2 regions of the Heyndrickxia sp. MSNUG genome follow, and region 1 is predicted to be linked to the other one. Evidence: riboswitches for the same ligand, from Rfam matches in the RefSeq annotation. Region 1 holds a riboswitch; the other holds the start of a gene.
What was found. A riboswitch is a leader RNA that binds a small molecule or an ion and turns the genes downstream of it on or off. The one in region 1 is predicted to bind cyclic di-AMP.
Positions count from the first base shown of each region.

Region 1 (8,015 bases):
GCAATTAAACTTTCTTCATCCTGTTCTACAATATATCCCACTAATTTTTCAGCGTTTTTTAATAGGTCGATGTTGCCTCTCTGCAAAATATCATGGATTTTGGAAGCTACATTAACAGCTTCTGATAATAACTTCTTTTCGAAAATTTCCCTGTTAGCTCTAATGAATTCGATTACATCATCTTTTTGAACATAGGTAGCTTCGGCTTCCATTATGTGCACTCCTTAGAAAAAATCAATTTTATAAGTAAATGAGGAAATATTAGTTTACACCATCAATATAAGGAAAACCTTCCTGTAAGCTACTTTAGCAAAGCCCGTTCGCAAATTCAAATATTTGCAGGAGCCATGATTTAAAATAGTAGTTTGGAAGGAATTCAGCTGTCTTTCAGCGAAATGAAGAATGAATAAATTATATCGTAAATTTAGGTGGAATAAAAATGATACTAACTGTCAACGTCGAAAAGATCATTTCCAGGGATTGTGACGATGTCTTTGAAGCCATATATAACCCAGCACAGATGCGCCATTATTTTATTTCAAGCGGCAGCGGCAAGCTAGAGGCCGGCAAGGAAGTAATCTGGAGATGGGAGGATGTTGGCGCTGAATTGGCCATTAAAGTTTTACAGGCAGACAAGGAAAGGAAAACCATCGAATTTCATTGGGATGCAAGTGGAAGTGAAACCAAGGTTCAAATCATATTAGAGCAAGCTGGGAAGAAAACAGTTGTCAAAATACATGAGACAGGCTGGGAAAGTAACGAGGAAGGGATTCAGCGTTATGGACAGCAAATCCAAGGATGGGTTGACATGGTTACATGCATGAAAGCTTATTTGGAGTTTGGAATTAATTTAAGGGCAGGCAAAGTAGTTGAGGAATGAATGAGTGGTTATTTTTATATTGATGTAATCTCGGTCGGCCACGATTAAGGAAAAATAGTTAAAGATCTTGTAATGAACTTGATCTGCTGGGGATGGTTTCATCTAAAAAGAGAATAGAATGGGAGATTTTAAATGAAAGTCACACTTAAACCAATTACAAAAGAAAACTGGGAAGAAGCCATCGATTTAACCGTTAAGGAGGAGCAGAAGCATTTTATCGCTTCAAATTTATATTCGATTGCGGAAGTCCAGTTTCTTGGAGATTTTAAAGCATCGGGAATTTATTATGATGAAAAGATGATTGGGTTTGCGATGTATGGCATCGACCCGGATGACAATAATTTTTGGATTTACCGTTTAATGATTGATCAGGCATATCAGGGTAATGGTTTTGGAGCAGCAGCAGTAAAATTAATTGTCGAAGAGATTAAGAGCAACAACTCAGCTTATATTCCTTTTATCATGATTGGCTACCATCCAGAAAATGAAGGGGCACGGTATGCATATAAAAAGGCTGGATTTGTTGAAACTGAAAGGGCACCTTGGGGTGAGCAGCTTGCTGCGTATAATTTAGGTGAATCAATAGTATCAGCGGAATAAGATGCAGGATATAAAGAAAGCCAGCATATGGTTTTTACCAAGCTGGCTTTCTGTTTTAATTATGAAGCTTTATTGATAACAGATGAAGATTTTCCTGGTTTGAAGACGCCTTCCCATTTTGCAATGACAATTGCAGCAAGAGAATTTCCCACGACATTCACAGCAGTTCTTCCCATATCTAGGATTCTGTCAATACCTGCTATGAATGCCAAGCCTTCAACAGGGAGTCCTACTGTACCGAGTGTTGCTAAAAGAACGACGAAGGAGACACCAGGAACTCCGGCAATCCCTTTTGAGGTCACCATTAATACAAGCATTAAGGATACTTGCTCACCGATACTCATATCGATACCGTACATTTGGGCAATAAAAATCGCAGCCAGTGCCTGGTACAGTGTGGAGCCATCCAGATTAAAGGAATAGCCAGTTGGAATGACGAAAGAAGTAATATGCTTAGGTGCTCCTTCTTTCTCCATTTTATCCATAATTCTTGGCAATACCGTTTCGGAGCTTGCCGTCGAGAATGCTAAAATTAATTCATCTTTTAGAGTTAAAATTAATTTAAAGATGTTGTAGCCTGCGATTCTAGCTACAAGGCCCAGCACACCGATTACAAAGAAAATCATGGTTCCATATACTGTCAAGACCAGTTTGCCGAGAGGAATCAAGGATTCTAGGCCAAATTTAGAAACAGTTACACCAATTAGGGCAAATACACCGAATGGTGCGAACTTCATGATTTGGTTTGTTGCATAGAACATTGCATCAGCCGTTCCCTGGAAAAATGCGATAACAGGCTTTCCTTTTTCACCAATTGCAGAAATCCCTAGTCCAAATACGAGGGAAAAGAAAATGATTGCCAGCATGTCGCCTTCTGCAATCGCTGCAATCGGATTGGTTGGCACGATCTCAACCAATGTCGTAATCATCGATTTTGTTTCCTGCGTTTCCGCAGTATTTACATAACTAGCAATATCGGTTTTATCGAGTTCGCTCATATTTACTCCAGCACCTGGATGGAATACATTTGCAGAAATGAGCCCTACGATAATCGCAATGGTAGTGATGATTTCGAAATAAAGGAGCGTCTTACCGCCAATCTTTCCTAACTGCTTAATGTCGCCGACACCCGCTACAGCCACAATGATACTGGCGACAACGATCGGTACGACGATCATCTTAATCAAACGGAGAAAAATATCTCCAATTGGCTGCAGGTATGTAGCAACCGCAGGATTTCCAAAGAATACTGCCCCCGCAATAATACCAAGAACCAGTCCGATAAAAATTTGACCAGCTAAACTGATTTTTTTCATCTGTATTTCCTCACCTTCTGTAAAATTCTATGCTGAAAAAGCAATTGGCAAGGGAAACATGATTTTTTCCTCCGCAAAAAAAGACACTTTGGGTGCCTTTTACAGAGTATTCTCCTCTGTTCCCTTAGTCGCTTACGAGGTTAGCTGCCGGGTTAGGAATTGGAAACACAAATCCCCTTCGTAAAGAATTCACCCCTGGCGGAAACCGCCGATTGGTTCCCCCGTTCTTATAAAAGATTAAGCGGTAAATATATTGAATTTATATTATATCAATATTATTAATATGTAAATGTTAATTGATTTCCAGAGTATAGTTTTCTATTGAAGAATTAGAAATCATTGGGTAAGTTTGATATTCCTTATGTGTACTTTGAAGGCAGGAAACATTTAAGCATCCGCGAGATGGCGGTTGTTGCTGACTGTGTAGATAAAGTCGATAGGAAGAGAGAAGCTGAAGCGAGAGGTATAGAGGCTTAATTACGGGTGAAAATCATTTATATTGATAACAAATATGCTAAAAAGATATATTAGCAGAAAATAGATTATGTATGAGAAACAAATATTTCTCTGATTTGGCTATCCCACTCAGCTCCAGCGTATTTATTGAAAAAAACATGGATGAAAGTCAGGTTTGTAGGTGGACTCAAGCTACTAACTGTATTGATTCAACAGGAAAAATGGTGACTTTAAGATCTCTTAATAAAATGGTTCTGTTAAAGCAGAATGTTTATTTATAAAGCCAGTTGATTGTAGTGGAAGGCGCGTAGACTCCTCCGAAAATGCTAACGCATTTCCATCGCGCGTGGGCGGATTCGAGGAAGCTATTCAGTGTCCTGCGGGCTCAACGCCAGCCCCGCGGAAAGCGAAGCGCCTGGAACGAAAATCAACAGTCAGGTTTAACAGAGCCAATAAATACTAGATCTTTTTCAGCAGCCAGCTTTGTTCCAGCCAATCAAAAGTACGTAAAATAAATAAAAATTTGTCTACTAGGAGATATGGAAAATGAATAATCAAGTATATTTGGTCAAACCAACAGTTGAAATGGAAAAGGAATATTTAGATTTTTACCTTGAATGGAAGGAAAGCGGGGAAGTGATGATTCCTTGGGTGATTGAAAAGGATCCAACTGATTTTCATGGCATGATCGAGTTTTTGCGGAAAAGTGAGAAGGGTGTAAATCTTCCAGAGGGCTGGGTTCCAGACTCTACTTATTGGCTGGTAAATGGAGAAAATCGGGTCTTAGGAGCAGTGAACATTAGGCATGCACTTACAGAAAGACTATTTAATAGCGGCGGACATATTGGCTATGGAATCCGACCGTCTGAACGCCGCAAAGGCTTTGCAACTGCAATATTATCATTAGCATTAGAAAAGACAAGGAAACTAGGGATTGATAAGGTCCTAGTTGTCTGCGATGCGACCAATATTGCATCAGAGCGGACAATTTTAAAAAATGGCGGTCAACAGGATGTGAGTTTTACAGAGGAAGATGGCAATATTGTCAAACGGTATTGGATAGAACTTTGATGGCCAGCTGTCAACAGAAGAAAAAACGAGGCGAACTGCTGAAAAAATGAGTGCAATTGGAAATAAGCGCCACTTACTGGTGAAAAAGAAATATTTTTCGGATTTCCTAATTATAGTTCCAACTGGTTTTTGGCATGACAGGAAGAAGTAGCGAGCAATATTTGCAGGATTCATAATGAGTCCACATAAGTAGGCAATAGTTATCGTGAACATGATATTTGCTTAATAAAAAGGAGAATTTTAATGCTGTTTCAAAGCGGAAAGTTAAAAGTGCGAGAATTAGAAAATAAGGATGCTGCTTTATTGGCTAAGTGGCTTTTGAATCCAGCAGTACTTGAGTTTTACGAAGGACGAGATTGTTCTTTTGATTTGGAAAAAGTTAGGGATGTGTTTTTTACATCCGATTCTGGTGAAACGCGATGCATTGTTCTATTTGAGGACCAAGAAATAGGCTACATTCAATTTTATGAATTGGCAAAGTCGGACTGCTATAATTTCGGTTTAGACATATCTGATATCATATACGGAACAGATCAATTTATTGGGGAACCGGAATATTGGAACAAAGGTATCGGACAGATCTTAATGCGCTCAATGCTTGACTATTTGCTGGGTCAAAAAGGAGCGGACCTTGTCGTTGTCGATCCGCAAACCTGGAATGAAAGGGCAATAGCCTGTTATGCAAAAGTGGGTTTCACAAAGTACAAACTCTTACCAAAACATGAATGGCATGAAGGAGAACTTCGGGACAGTTGGTTGATGCAATATAAAGCAAAAAAATGTTAATTTTCCTGTCCAGAATTTTTACCAGAAAGTATGTGTGTAACTACGCCGGAAAACGAGCCTAAAAACGCGCTGCCAATTATATCGGACGGATAATGATGTCCAATCCATATCCTTGAGAATCCTGTTAATCCAGACATGCTGAACATGAAGATTCCCAGTGTTCGATGATACAAGAAAATGGTTGTAGAGACAGCAAAGGCGAGCAGTGTATGTTTGCTTGGGAAGGTTGAATCCATCTTTGAGGGGATGAGGATTCCCACGCGTCTTTTCTTAAAAGGCCGGGGTTTATAAACAAATAACTTAAATAAAAAATGGATAAATAATGCATATAAGATTGAGCCGCCTGCTTCAACAGTTAGTCTCTTCTTAAATCGGTTTTTGATCAAAAATACAACTAATAGCGAAATATATAGATAGCGTATTCTATTAGAAATGAGAATCATCAATTTATCAACGATCCAATTGTGTCCTGACAGCTGATTGATTAACTGAAATAGTCTAAGGTCCATAGGAGAACTCCTTAAGGTTATTTTAGTTATTTTTTCCGCTAAGATATGAAACATGTATGGAAATAACCTTAAATAGCTGGATAAATCAGGATAACATCTAAAGTTTTAGGAGGGGGCGAGCAATGGAGCAATTATGGAATTGAAAAGGGTAAAAGACATTAATGAAAAACTGATCTTATCGCAAAATCATAGCAGCCAACTATTCAAACATACAAAAAGGCTGGAATTAGTGAAAGACATAATCTAACTTTTAATTTTTGTGAATCCATAGGAATTGAAGATAGAAGAGGATTTTTTGAAGAGGTTTAAAACTTTCCCAAGTTGATTTTCACCAAAAAAAAATCAAGCACTCGTGTAGCTGCTTGAACAATAATGCAGCAAACTTCTTTCTGTCATGCTGAGGTATTGGTTTTTTCATTGCCGATATCCTCCGCGCCTCGGTTACTGTTGTCTACTCTAAACAATTCAAGCCCCCTTAGTAATGCATCTCCACCAAAGCCAGCCATAATTGACATCAAAAATACTCTCAAAAGTGAATCAGCCTCTGACGATACTACGAGTAATGCAGCAGTTAAGGACCCCGTAAGAATTTCTTCTAAAAAACCAAGATAGATGAACTTCTTCGTTTTTCTGGGCATGATGATCTTGCCTCGTTTTCTTACATGGCCCGTCAATCCTACAAAACCACCAATCAACATTGCGAAAATAATGTTTTCTGACATTCTTCCTCACACTCCTAAAGTCTAAATTTTTGTGGCTGACCTTAGGTAACTCTTGGTGTATTACTATTATACATATTTCAATAGGAGAAAAGCATGTGTAAATTTAACGAATTTTCAGTACATTAAAATTAGTAAAATCTATGTGTAACTTTTTCTGGTAATGCTTTTTTAATGTAATAATTGGACGTCCTGAAAAAGTTACAGGTCCTTAGACTCAAAGGAGGATTTAATATCAGTTGAAGAGAAGATGTATAAAACAAAATATAAAGGAGCCAAACATGTTCATAATTAATGTTGAGGGTGCCATATTTCGCAACGGAAAGTGGCTTATCATTGAAAGAAGTCAAAAAGAGAAACACGCAGGAGGCCAATTATCATTAGTAGGCGGTACTGTGGAGAAGGAGGGCAATACAAAGGGCTTACTTGAAAGAACACTAAAAAGAGAACTGTATGAAGAAGTCGGAGTTACGATTAAGGAAAAAGTTCAGTACGTTCGCAATACAACTTTTATGCTTGTGGACGGTAAAGAAGTAATGGATTTTGTATTTCTTGCTGAGATCGAGTCTGGTGAACCTTTTGCCAAAAGCACGGAAGAAGTTGAAGAGGTATTATGGCTTACAGCCGATGAAATTTATGTCCATCCAAAGTCACCAATCTGGCTGAAGGAAAGCATTCAAGAGGCTGAGGTAATAAAACATAGCAAAAAAGCAACAAACCTTTAGCTGCCTGGTTAGGCAGCATTCTTTATAAAAAGGAAATATAAGCCATTATAGAGAAATATTATATTAATAGTGTCTGCTAGCGTAATTCATAAGAAAATTTAGTGGTGAAAGGTGAGGGGTGCTGCAGTGGATGTAATGCAACAATTCACATCACTATTCAAGTCAGTAAAACGAGGAGAGCGGTTTGTTTTAGGAATTGATGGCTTGAGCAGGTCAGGGAAAACAACATTTGTTAAAAGGCTCGGCAAGGTATTAGAGAACCTGAACATTCCGTATCGCATTCTGCATATAGATGATTTCATTGTAGATAGCTCAAAACGTTATAATACCGGCAAAGATGAATGGTATGAATATTATTCTCTCCAGTGGGATGTACTCTGGCTTAAAGAGCATTTATTTGAAAAACTTCCTATTTCGGATACTCTATTTCTGCCTTTTTATAATCATGAAAAAGACCAGCAAGAATTGAAAGAGGTAGGGCTGAAAGATGCATCAGTGGTTATTGTAGAAGGCGTTTTCCTTTTAAGAGAGGAATGGAGAAGTTTATTTGACTATACTATATTTCTTGATTGTCCAAGGGAAGTCAGGTTTTCCCGTGAAAATAGTGATACACAACGAAACCTTCAAAAATTCGAACAGAGATATTGGAAGGCAGAAGATTATTATTTGGAGACCGAATCACCGAAGGACAAGGCGAATTTTATTATTCCCTTTCAGCTATTATAGAGTAACTTGAGATAGCATCAAAAATAAAGCCGAATTTTGAGGATATATTTACGTTTCAAATGAGTTTAAATCAGTGTCAAGAATCGTCGGCGAAAAGCTAAATGAGTTGGAAGCGCTGGCATGCTGGATGTCAGCCGTACAGAATTATAAGCAAAAAAACTTAATAGATTAGCAGGGTGATGAATAATTGGGCTGGAAGAATATATTTAGTTTTACTAAAAGTCAGG
Region 1 covers NZ_CP150978.1:1,942,189-1,950,203, forward strand. Annotated here, with positions in the region: gene AABM38_RS09495 (STAS domain-containing protein) at 1-212, opposite strand, end outside; gene AABM38_RS09500 (SRPBCC domain-containing protein) at 440-880, shown strand; gene AABM38_RS09505 (GNAT family N-acetyltransferase) at 1,013-1,480, shown strand; gene AABM38_RS09510 (cation:dicarboxylate symporter family transporter) at 1,540-2,796, opposite strand; cyclic di-AMP (ydaO/yuaA leader) riboswitch at 2,911-3,050, opposite strand; gene AABM38_RS09515 (hypothetical protein) at 3,136-3,273, shown strand; gene AABM38_RS09520 (GNAT family N-acetyltransferase) at 3,799-4,323, shown strand; gene AABM38_RS09525 (GNAT family N-acetyltransferase) at 4,567-5,109, shown strand; gene AABM38_RS09530 (phosphatase PAP2 family protein) at 5,106-5,618, opposite strand; gene AABM38_RS09535 (DUF4257 domain-containing protein) at 6,011-6,340, opposite strand; gene AABM38_RS09540 (NUDIX hydrolase) at 6,619-7,062, shown strand; gene AABM38_RS09545 (kinase) at 7,198-7,788, shown strand; gene AABM38_RS09550 (DUF4253 domain-containing protein) at 7,976-8,015, shown strand, end outside.

Region 2 (8,015 bases), 1.0 Mb from region 1:
AGGCGGGGATAATTTAAATATCATACCAGGCAATGCTGAGTTTGCGATTGACGTGAGAGCCCAGAAAAATCATGTATTGCAGCAGCTGCAAGAATCAATAGAAGAAAAACTGTTAGGACTGCAAAAGCTTTACGGAGTCGAAATCTTATGGAACTGGCTCGATTTAGCTCCTGGTGCAGAAGTGTCATCTGAAGCAGAAGCGATTGCTGCTGAGGGAATTATTGAATCCATAGGAAAGGACTCTCTTGCAGCTCCTGTCGTTACATCAGGCAGTGATGATTTTCATTATTATACAGTGAAGCAGCCGGAATTGAAGGCAACAATGATTGGAGTAGGAGCAAATCTTGCACCAGGCCTCCACCACCCAAAAATGAGTTTTGATCATTCCGCTCTTAACATAGGAGCGAAGGTGCTGGCGGAAACGATTTTAAGAGCGTAGATCGGGAAAGAGGCAGAAACTGTTGGTGAATCCGAAGAACATCAGAAAATAATAAGAGCTTAACTCCGGGGACCATGCAGAAAATGAAGTGAATAAGTCGTGAAGCTGGTTAAGATCTTAATTCCCAGAGCAGAGGGGACCGAATGTACAGATCGGCCTAATAAAACGAGTATCTGGCTGTTGCAGTTGGAATCACCAAATAAGAAATAGTGCCTGGCAAAGCCGCCAGGCACTATTTTACGTTAATTTTTTTATATTAAAATTGTCCTCAAGCAAAGTCCAATTCTGCGGGAATGGATAGCCCAAAACCCAGTAGCTTACTCCTCGAAGGTTGTATTGTTTGATGGTATCAAATTTTGCCTGGGCACTTCGGGCATCCTCGAACCAGACTTCGTGTCCTCGGCCTTGTTCATCTGTATAGCGGAAGAAAGGCGATGCAGCAGCTGAATCATATTGAATCGCTGCGCCGTATTTGATCGCTCGGCTGACAGCTTCCTGAGGGCTGTATGTTTCTGCTTCCTGGCCTTCAACGTGAGGGATGACCCAGTCACGGGCGTACAGCTGGAAGCCCATCAGGATTTTGTTCCTTGGGATGACAGTAACAGCGTAGTCAAGTACACGGGTGATTTCGTTCAATGGTGAAACGGCACGCGGCGGTCCGAAGCGATAGCCCCATTCATACGTCATCAGCACGACGAAGTCTGCAATTCTGCCATGGGCTTGATAATCATGAGCTTCATATAACAGTCCCTTCTGGTCAGCGCTGATTTTTGGCGCTAGAGATGTTGACACGAAATACCCTTCCTTATGCAGGGCATTTACGGCTGCCTGAAGGAATGAATTGTAAAGCTCGCGGTCAGCAGCCAATACATTTTCGAAATCAATATTCAAACCGCGATAGCCTTTTTCACGCATGACGGAAAGAATATTGTCCAGAAGCTTCCCGCGGTGCTCTTCGCTAGCGAGTACTTCATGTGCAATGTTATGCCCTGTTTCGGTGGCGGTAAAATTGGTGATCGACATCATCGGCAATGCTCCTTTTGCAAGTCCTGTCTGGATGGCATCGGTGTCATCCTTCATATACAGGACGAGCGAACCGTCCGGCTGAATGACATAGGCAAAAGGCGCAATGTAGGTCAACAGGTCGGCCACTTCACCGACATACTCCACCGCTTTTTCATCGGAATGGTAGGTGAAGGCGTTCGATTCAATCGTTGGCTTCGGCCTCGGGATGATGAGGATCGTTCCTGGATACAGTACGTTTGGATTCTGAATTTGATTGGCCCTGATGATCGATTGAACCGTAACACCATAGCGCTGGCCAATCTGCCAGAGCGCCTCCCCAGATTGTACAGTGTGCCGGATTGCGGGAATCCGCAGCACGGTACCTGGATAAATTAGTGCTGGATTGGTGATCCCATTCGCCCTGACGATCGCGTCAGCCGTCGTGCCGTAACGCTTTGCGATTGACCAAAGCGCTTCTCCCGATCTGACCGTATGGTATACATCATATGATGGAATGATCAAGGCCTGGCCAACGACCAGTTGATTTGGGTTTTCCAATCCGTTGATTTCTGTAATTTGCGTGATGGTCACTTGATAACGGCTCGCAATCTGCCATAATGACTCTCCTCTTTGGACAACATGAATGAACATAATGAACCTCCCCTGGGAAAAAGTCCTACAATAAGGTATGAGGGAAAAATAAATTATATGTTGGGAGGAGCCCGTTTATTAGCGTTCTTTTCTTTAAAGGATGCAGCATTTTATAAAAGAAAAGGTATAAACAAATTGTTCAGTAATCATCTGGAGATAGACTCTTCTAAATTGCGCTGCATTTTTATAAAAATTAACAAGGACTCACAATTCCATATGGAGTAAAATAATGGAGAAGCAAGTGCCGTTATAACAAAATGTATAAGGAGTGGACACGATGGGAGCATGGGGAACAGAGCTGTGGGAAGATGATTTGGCATGTGATATCCAGGATGAATGGAACGATCTTCTTGATGAAGGGATGAGTCCGCGCAAAGCGGCGAAAATCATCTTGAAATCGTGGCTCGAGGAGTTTGACGATTATGATGATGACATGGAGCGTCAGCCTGATGAATCGATTCTATATATTTCACTTGCAGCCCTTCAAATGAGGCATAGATCATTGACGGTTGGGATTAAAAAGAAGGCAATCGAGCTGATTGATAAAGGGGCGGATCTTGAATTGTGGGAAGAAGGCGACAAGCAGGATTACGAGGAACGAAAGAAGTTTCTCTTTGAATTCAAGGAGAAGCTTCAACAGACACGGGCAAGGTTTTTTTGACAACTATATATCATTCCATTCATGCTCAAAATCAATAGGAATCAATAGAAATACCGATGGGTTATACACATCCTATTTGTACCAGCAAATATGGGTAAGCTGTACAGGAATGTGGATAAGTAAATGCATGAGGTAAAAAGGAGTTAAGTAACTCACCACGGCTTGTGGAAATGCCTCTGTCGAAAGGATTTATTAAGAATGTTATTGCTAAAAAGTATCATCCTTGGTTTTTCAGTATCAGCTCCCGTTGGGCCGATCGGGTTGCTTTGTATTCAAAGAGTCCTCTCCAGAGGGAAAACGGCAGGTATCCTGACAGGATTTGGAGCTGTGACGGCGAATATTATTTATGCGAGTATCGCCGCATTCGGTTTTTCGGTGGTATCGGCATTTTTGATTGAGCAACAGGTTCTATTAAAGCTGATCGGATCTGCGTTTTTATTTTACCTGGGGGTAAAGACATTTTTTAAAAAACCTGCCAGTAAAGCAGCAAATCTGCAGGGTGAAAGCCTTGTGGGCATGTATCTATCTACATTATTATTGATGATTACAAATCCGGTCACTATTCTCAATTTTACCGCGATGTTTGCCGGGCTGGGATTTGATCAGGGTTCAGATAAAGGTTTGACTGCTGTAACGCTGATTGGCGGCGTATTTTTTGGTGCGGCGTTATGGTGGGTAATGCTCAGCTTCATCGTCAGCTTTTTTAATAATAAGATCACTCCACATTTAGGTCTGGTCAATAAGATTGCTGGTTTGCTGATCATTGCACTGGGGATTTTAGCGTTTGTAAAATAAGGTCTTTAGTGGAGAAGCCATTAAAAATATAGGGGGGATGGGTGTGGGTCTTTGGGTAGGTGCTGCTGGAGTCTGTATGAATGAACACGGGGAAGTGCTGATGGTCCGGCAGGGAAAAGAAGAGGAAGAAAAGCTTTGGGCAATTCCTGCAGGTGGGACAGAGCTGAATGAAACTTCTGAAGAATGCTGCATAAGGGAAGTGTTTGAGGAAACGGGATATGAAGTCGAAATCGTCAAGCCATTATACATAAAAACAGGTAAGTCTTTTGGGGTTGATATTAAGCTCCAATATTTTGAAGTGATGATAACAGGTGGCGAATCGCGGATTCAGGATCCGGACGGACTGATCCATGAGGTAGCGTGGAAAAAAGTAGCTGGGATGGTAGAAGCGGATTTTGGTTTCCCGGAGGATCGGGAGTTTCTTCTAAATCTATTGAAAGAAAATGCCTTAAGGTAATAGAGGGATGAATATCCATTATAGCGACAGCCTCCCCGATGCTAGCGCTCTATTTTATTTTATATGAATTTGGCGTCTGGTATTGCTTTTAAAAACCTGCCGAGGGGTTAAATTAATATTCTCATAACTACTAAAAAAAGCTGCCAGGGTGGTCATGACCACCCTGGCAGCTTTTTTTAATGCCGTATGATATCAATGTGGAAAATTATTTATTATCATTATCCTTAATATGATTAACTTCTTCAAAGTCAGGACCGCCGTATAGCTGGTTAATTTCCTCGGTAAGCTTATCTAAAAATTCATCAGATAGTAAGGGTTCATTTTCTTTATACATGTTAATCCTCCTATTTATCTGGATTACTACTAGAATGCACACATGACACAATCATATTCAATTTACTAAGCCATGATAAAAATATTTACTTTTTAAAAACACAGGAGTATGATAATCAACGGTTTCAATTTTCTAAATCGCCGAAACCCATATGGTGCGGGGAAACCATTATTGGATTAGACGTAATCCAGGGGTGAATCCTTAATAGGAAGGGCTACTCAATGGCCCGAATCCGTCAGCTAACCTCGCAGGCGTTATATGAGAAGGAAGGTGGAGCTTGTAAGGCACAGGAATTATGATGTCTACAGGTCTATTAATAATGGCTTGGGGCATTTTTTTATGCCTTTTTAAACGGAAAAAAGAAGATTATTTATGAAAGCAACTGGGAAACATACCTTCATTAATACTAGGCGGTGACGATCGATGATTTCATCGATAAAAAGGTTTTTAATTGGCCGACCCTTGAAATCAACTGAATTAGGGGAACAGAAACTTAATAAAACAAAAGCATTGGCGATTCTTTCTTCAGACGCATTATCCTCAGTTGCATACGGTCCCGAACAAATTTTGATTGTTCTTTTTACAATCAGTGCAGCGGCATTTTGGTATTCGGTACCAATAGCGATCGGGGTTTTAATATTATTGACAGCACTTATTCTTTCATACAGGCAGATTATTTTTGCTTACCCACACGGTGGAGGAGCATATGTGGTTTCTAAAGAAAACCTAGGTGTTAATCCAGGGCTGATTGCAGGTGGTTCACTATTAGTAGATTACATATTGACAGTGGCTGTAAGTGTCTCCGCAGGTACGGATGCCTTAACATCTGCTTTTCCAGGATTGCATAATTACAATGTCCTTATTGCTATTATATTTGTTCTGTTTATTACTACTCTTAATCTTAGAGGAGTTACAGAATCAGCTAGCATCTTGGCTTATCCGGTCTATTTATTTGTGTTAGCATTATTCATCTTAATCGGTGCCGGTGTTTACAAAATCGTTACTGGAGATATTTCGGGAAATCTCCATGAACCTATCGGGACTCCAGTCGCCGGATTAACATTATTCTTGTTGTTAAAAGCATTTGCTTCTGGCAGTTCAGCATTAACAGGAGTAGAAGCCATTTCAAATGCGATCCCTAATTTCAAAGATCCTGCTCCAAAGAATGCAGCTAAAACTCTAACGGCTATGGGTGCGTTGCTTGCCTTGCTATTTTCGGGAATTGTATACCTGGCTTATTATTATGGTATTGCGCCAAATGAAAAGGTAACAGTTGTATCACAGATTGCCGAAGAAACATTTGGACGCAATGCAATGTATTACCTCATACAGGGAACAACTGCGTTAATCTTAATACTAGCCGCGAATACGGGATATACAGCTTTCCCATTACTGGCAGTGAATCTTGCAAAAGATAAATTTATTCCAAGGATGTTTACAGTCAGAGGCGATCGATTGGGATACTCCAATGGTATTATCATTCTGGCATTGGCTTCTATACTTTTAATTGTATTTTTTAAAGGGCAAACAGAACATTTAATTCCATTATATGCAGTTGGTGTATTCATTCCATTCACTTTGTCACAAACAGGAATGATGGTTAAATGGATTCGCGAAAAACCCGAGGGCTGGGTTACCAAATTAATCATTAATTCTACAGGTGCTGTCATTAGCTTTATTGTCATGCTTATGTTTTTCCTGACAAAGTTTGCTCAGGTATGGTCGGTATTAATCTTTTTGCCGCTCATCATCCTTATGTTCCATCGGATTAAAAAACATTATAACGCGGTAGGCGATCAACTAAGGATTACAACCTGTGAACCTGCTCTTGCAGTTGAAGGGAATGTCATTATTGTCCCTGTGGCAGGAATAACTCATGTAGTAGAAAACTCTCTAAACTATGCAAAATCTCTATCTGCAGATCAGATTATTGCTGTTTATGTTGCTTTTGAAAGAGATGAGGAAAAGAAGTTTGAAGAAAAATGGAATGAATGGCAGCCCGATATCAGACTGGTTACACTGCACTCCCATTACAGGAGTATTATAAATCCGCTGACGAAATTTGTTGATACTGTGCAACGTAAAGCGAGTGAAGCGAACTATGTGGTTACAGTAATTATACCACAATTTATTCCTAAGAAAGGCTGGCATAATATCCTTCATAACCAATCTAGTTTGCTAATCCGTTCATTCTTGCTTTATAGAAAAAACGTAATTGTCACCACTGTGCCTTATCATTTGAAAAAATAGTAAAGGTCTAAGGAGACAATAAAAAAGCTTGGACAGAAAAAATGTCCAAGCTTTTTTCATGTTTATCGTAAACAGAGTTAAACCAATTTTTCCAGATTCACGCGCTTGTGGATGGCGAGCATGACGGGGATGCCGATTGCCATCACTGTTAATTCGCCGGCAGCTGTTGTCAGCCAGGTGAACCAGAACGGCAATTGGAATGCAAGGTTCAATTCAATGGCGATCAGGAACATCGTGAAGGTGAAAACCAAAGTGTTCACGGCCATCCGTACGATAATGCTCTTAATATATTTTGCTGTGAAAATTGTAACGAGCAATGAAATCACAGACTGGCCAACTCCGAAAACAAGGTCATAAGCGACCATCGGAGAAAAGAGCAGGTTCGTTAAAAATACGCCTAATACGATTCCATAAAAATATTTCTTATTGAAAACAATCAAGTGGTTGAACATTTCTGATACACGGAATTGGACGTTCGTGAAGCCAAATGGCTGAATAATAGCAGAAACGGCAATATATAATGCTGCGAGGATACCGTTCCGGACAATCGTTCTCGTATTCATTCTTCATCTCTCCTAGTTTTTTAACGTGGGATGGTTACGAACCACGTTTGTTATGAAGTCAATTTAAAATTATATAGGATAAAAGACCTTATCACAATATAATTTTCGGGTTCGAAAATAATAAGAAAAGGAGTTTTCACAAATGGAAATTAGATCCTATTCTACGGCAGATGCCCCTGCATTACTGAAATTGTTCAAAGGAACGATTCTAAGTGTTAACCTCGGAGATTATACACAAGAGCAATGCGGAATCTGGGCTAATAGCTTTTCCAGTATAGAAAGTTTAGACAGCAGGCTAAAAAACAGTTTTGCATTGGCAGCTGAGGTGGATGGGGTATTGGCAGGTTTCGGGAACCTTAACTCCGAGAGGGAAATTGATCTCTTATACACACATAAAAACTATCAAGCGAGAGGCATTGGTTCAGCGATTTTAAAAAAACTGGAATCAGTTGCATGCTTGAAGGGATATGAGGAGCTGACTACAGAAGCCAGCATGACAGCCGTGAACTTTTTTCTTTCAAAAGGATACGTTGAGGTGAAAAAGCAAAACAAGCGGGTAAGAGGAATGGAGTTTATTAATTTTATTATGACGAAAAAACTTCAATAGCGGGATGAACGAACCTAGAACCACAGCTTGATCACAGAATGATTGTTTTGCAATAAAAATCCCTGTCAAAACTCTTGTTTAAGTCTGCCGCTTACTTGAGCAGGATTTTCAGAAAAACAGAGAAACAGACACAAAAACAGGATTGACCTCACTTCTTTTTTAGGTTATCATTATACCAATAGGGGTAATGGTATAAATGGTTCATCAAGACTAAATTTATCCCTGAATAATATCAGGAATGATTTTTAAATAT
Region 2 covers NZ_CP150978.1:939,109-947,123, forward strand. Annotated here, with positions in the region: gene AABM38_RS04620 (amidohydrolase) at 1-439, shown strand, start outside; gene AABM38_RS04625 (LysM peptidoglycan-binding domain-containing protein) at 677-2,095, opposite strand; gene AABM38_RS04630 (MarR family transcriptional regulator) at 2,373-2,756, shown strand; gene AABM38_RS04635 (LysE family translocator) at 2,955-3,551, shown strand; gene AABM38_RS04640 (NUDIX hydrolase) at 3,589-4,008, shown strand; gene AABM38_RS04645 (bacitracin ABC transporter ATP-binding protein) at 4,214-4,342, opposite strand; cyclic di-AMP (ydaO/yuaA leader) riboswitch at 4,471-4,612, shown strand; gene AABM38_RS04650 (APC family permease) at 4,766-6,592, shown strand; gene AABM38_RS04655 (QueT transporter family protein) at 6,670-7,155, opposite strand; PreQ1 riboswitch class I at 7,162-7,206, opposite strand; gene AABM38_RS04660 (GNAT family N-acetyltransferase) at 7,298-7,762, shown strand.
Region 2: linked by a shared signal. The riboswitch ahead of AABM38_RS04650 (APC family permease) and the one ahead of AABM38_RS09510 (cation:dicarboxylate symporter family transporter) in region 1 are both predicted to bind cyclic di-AMP.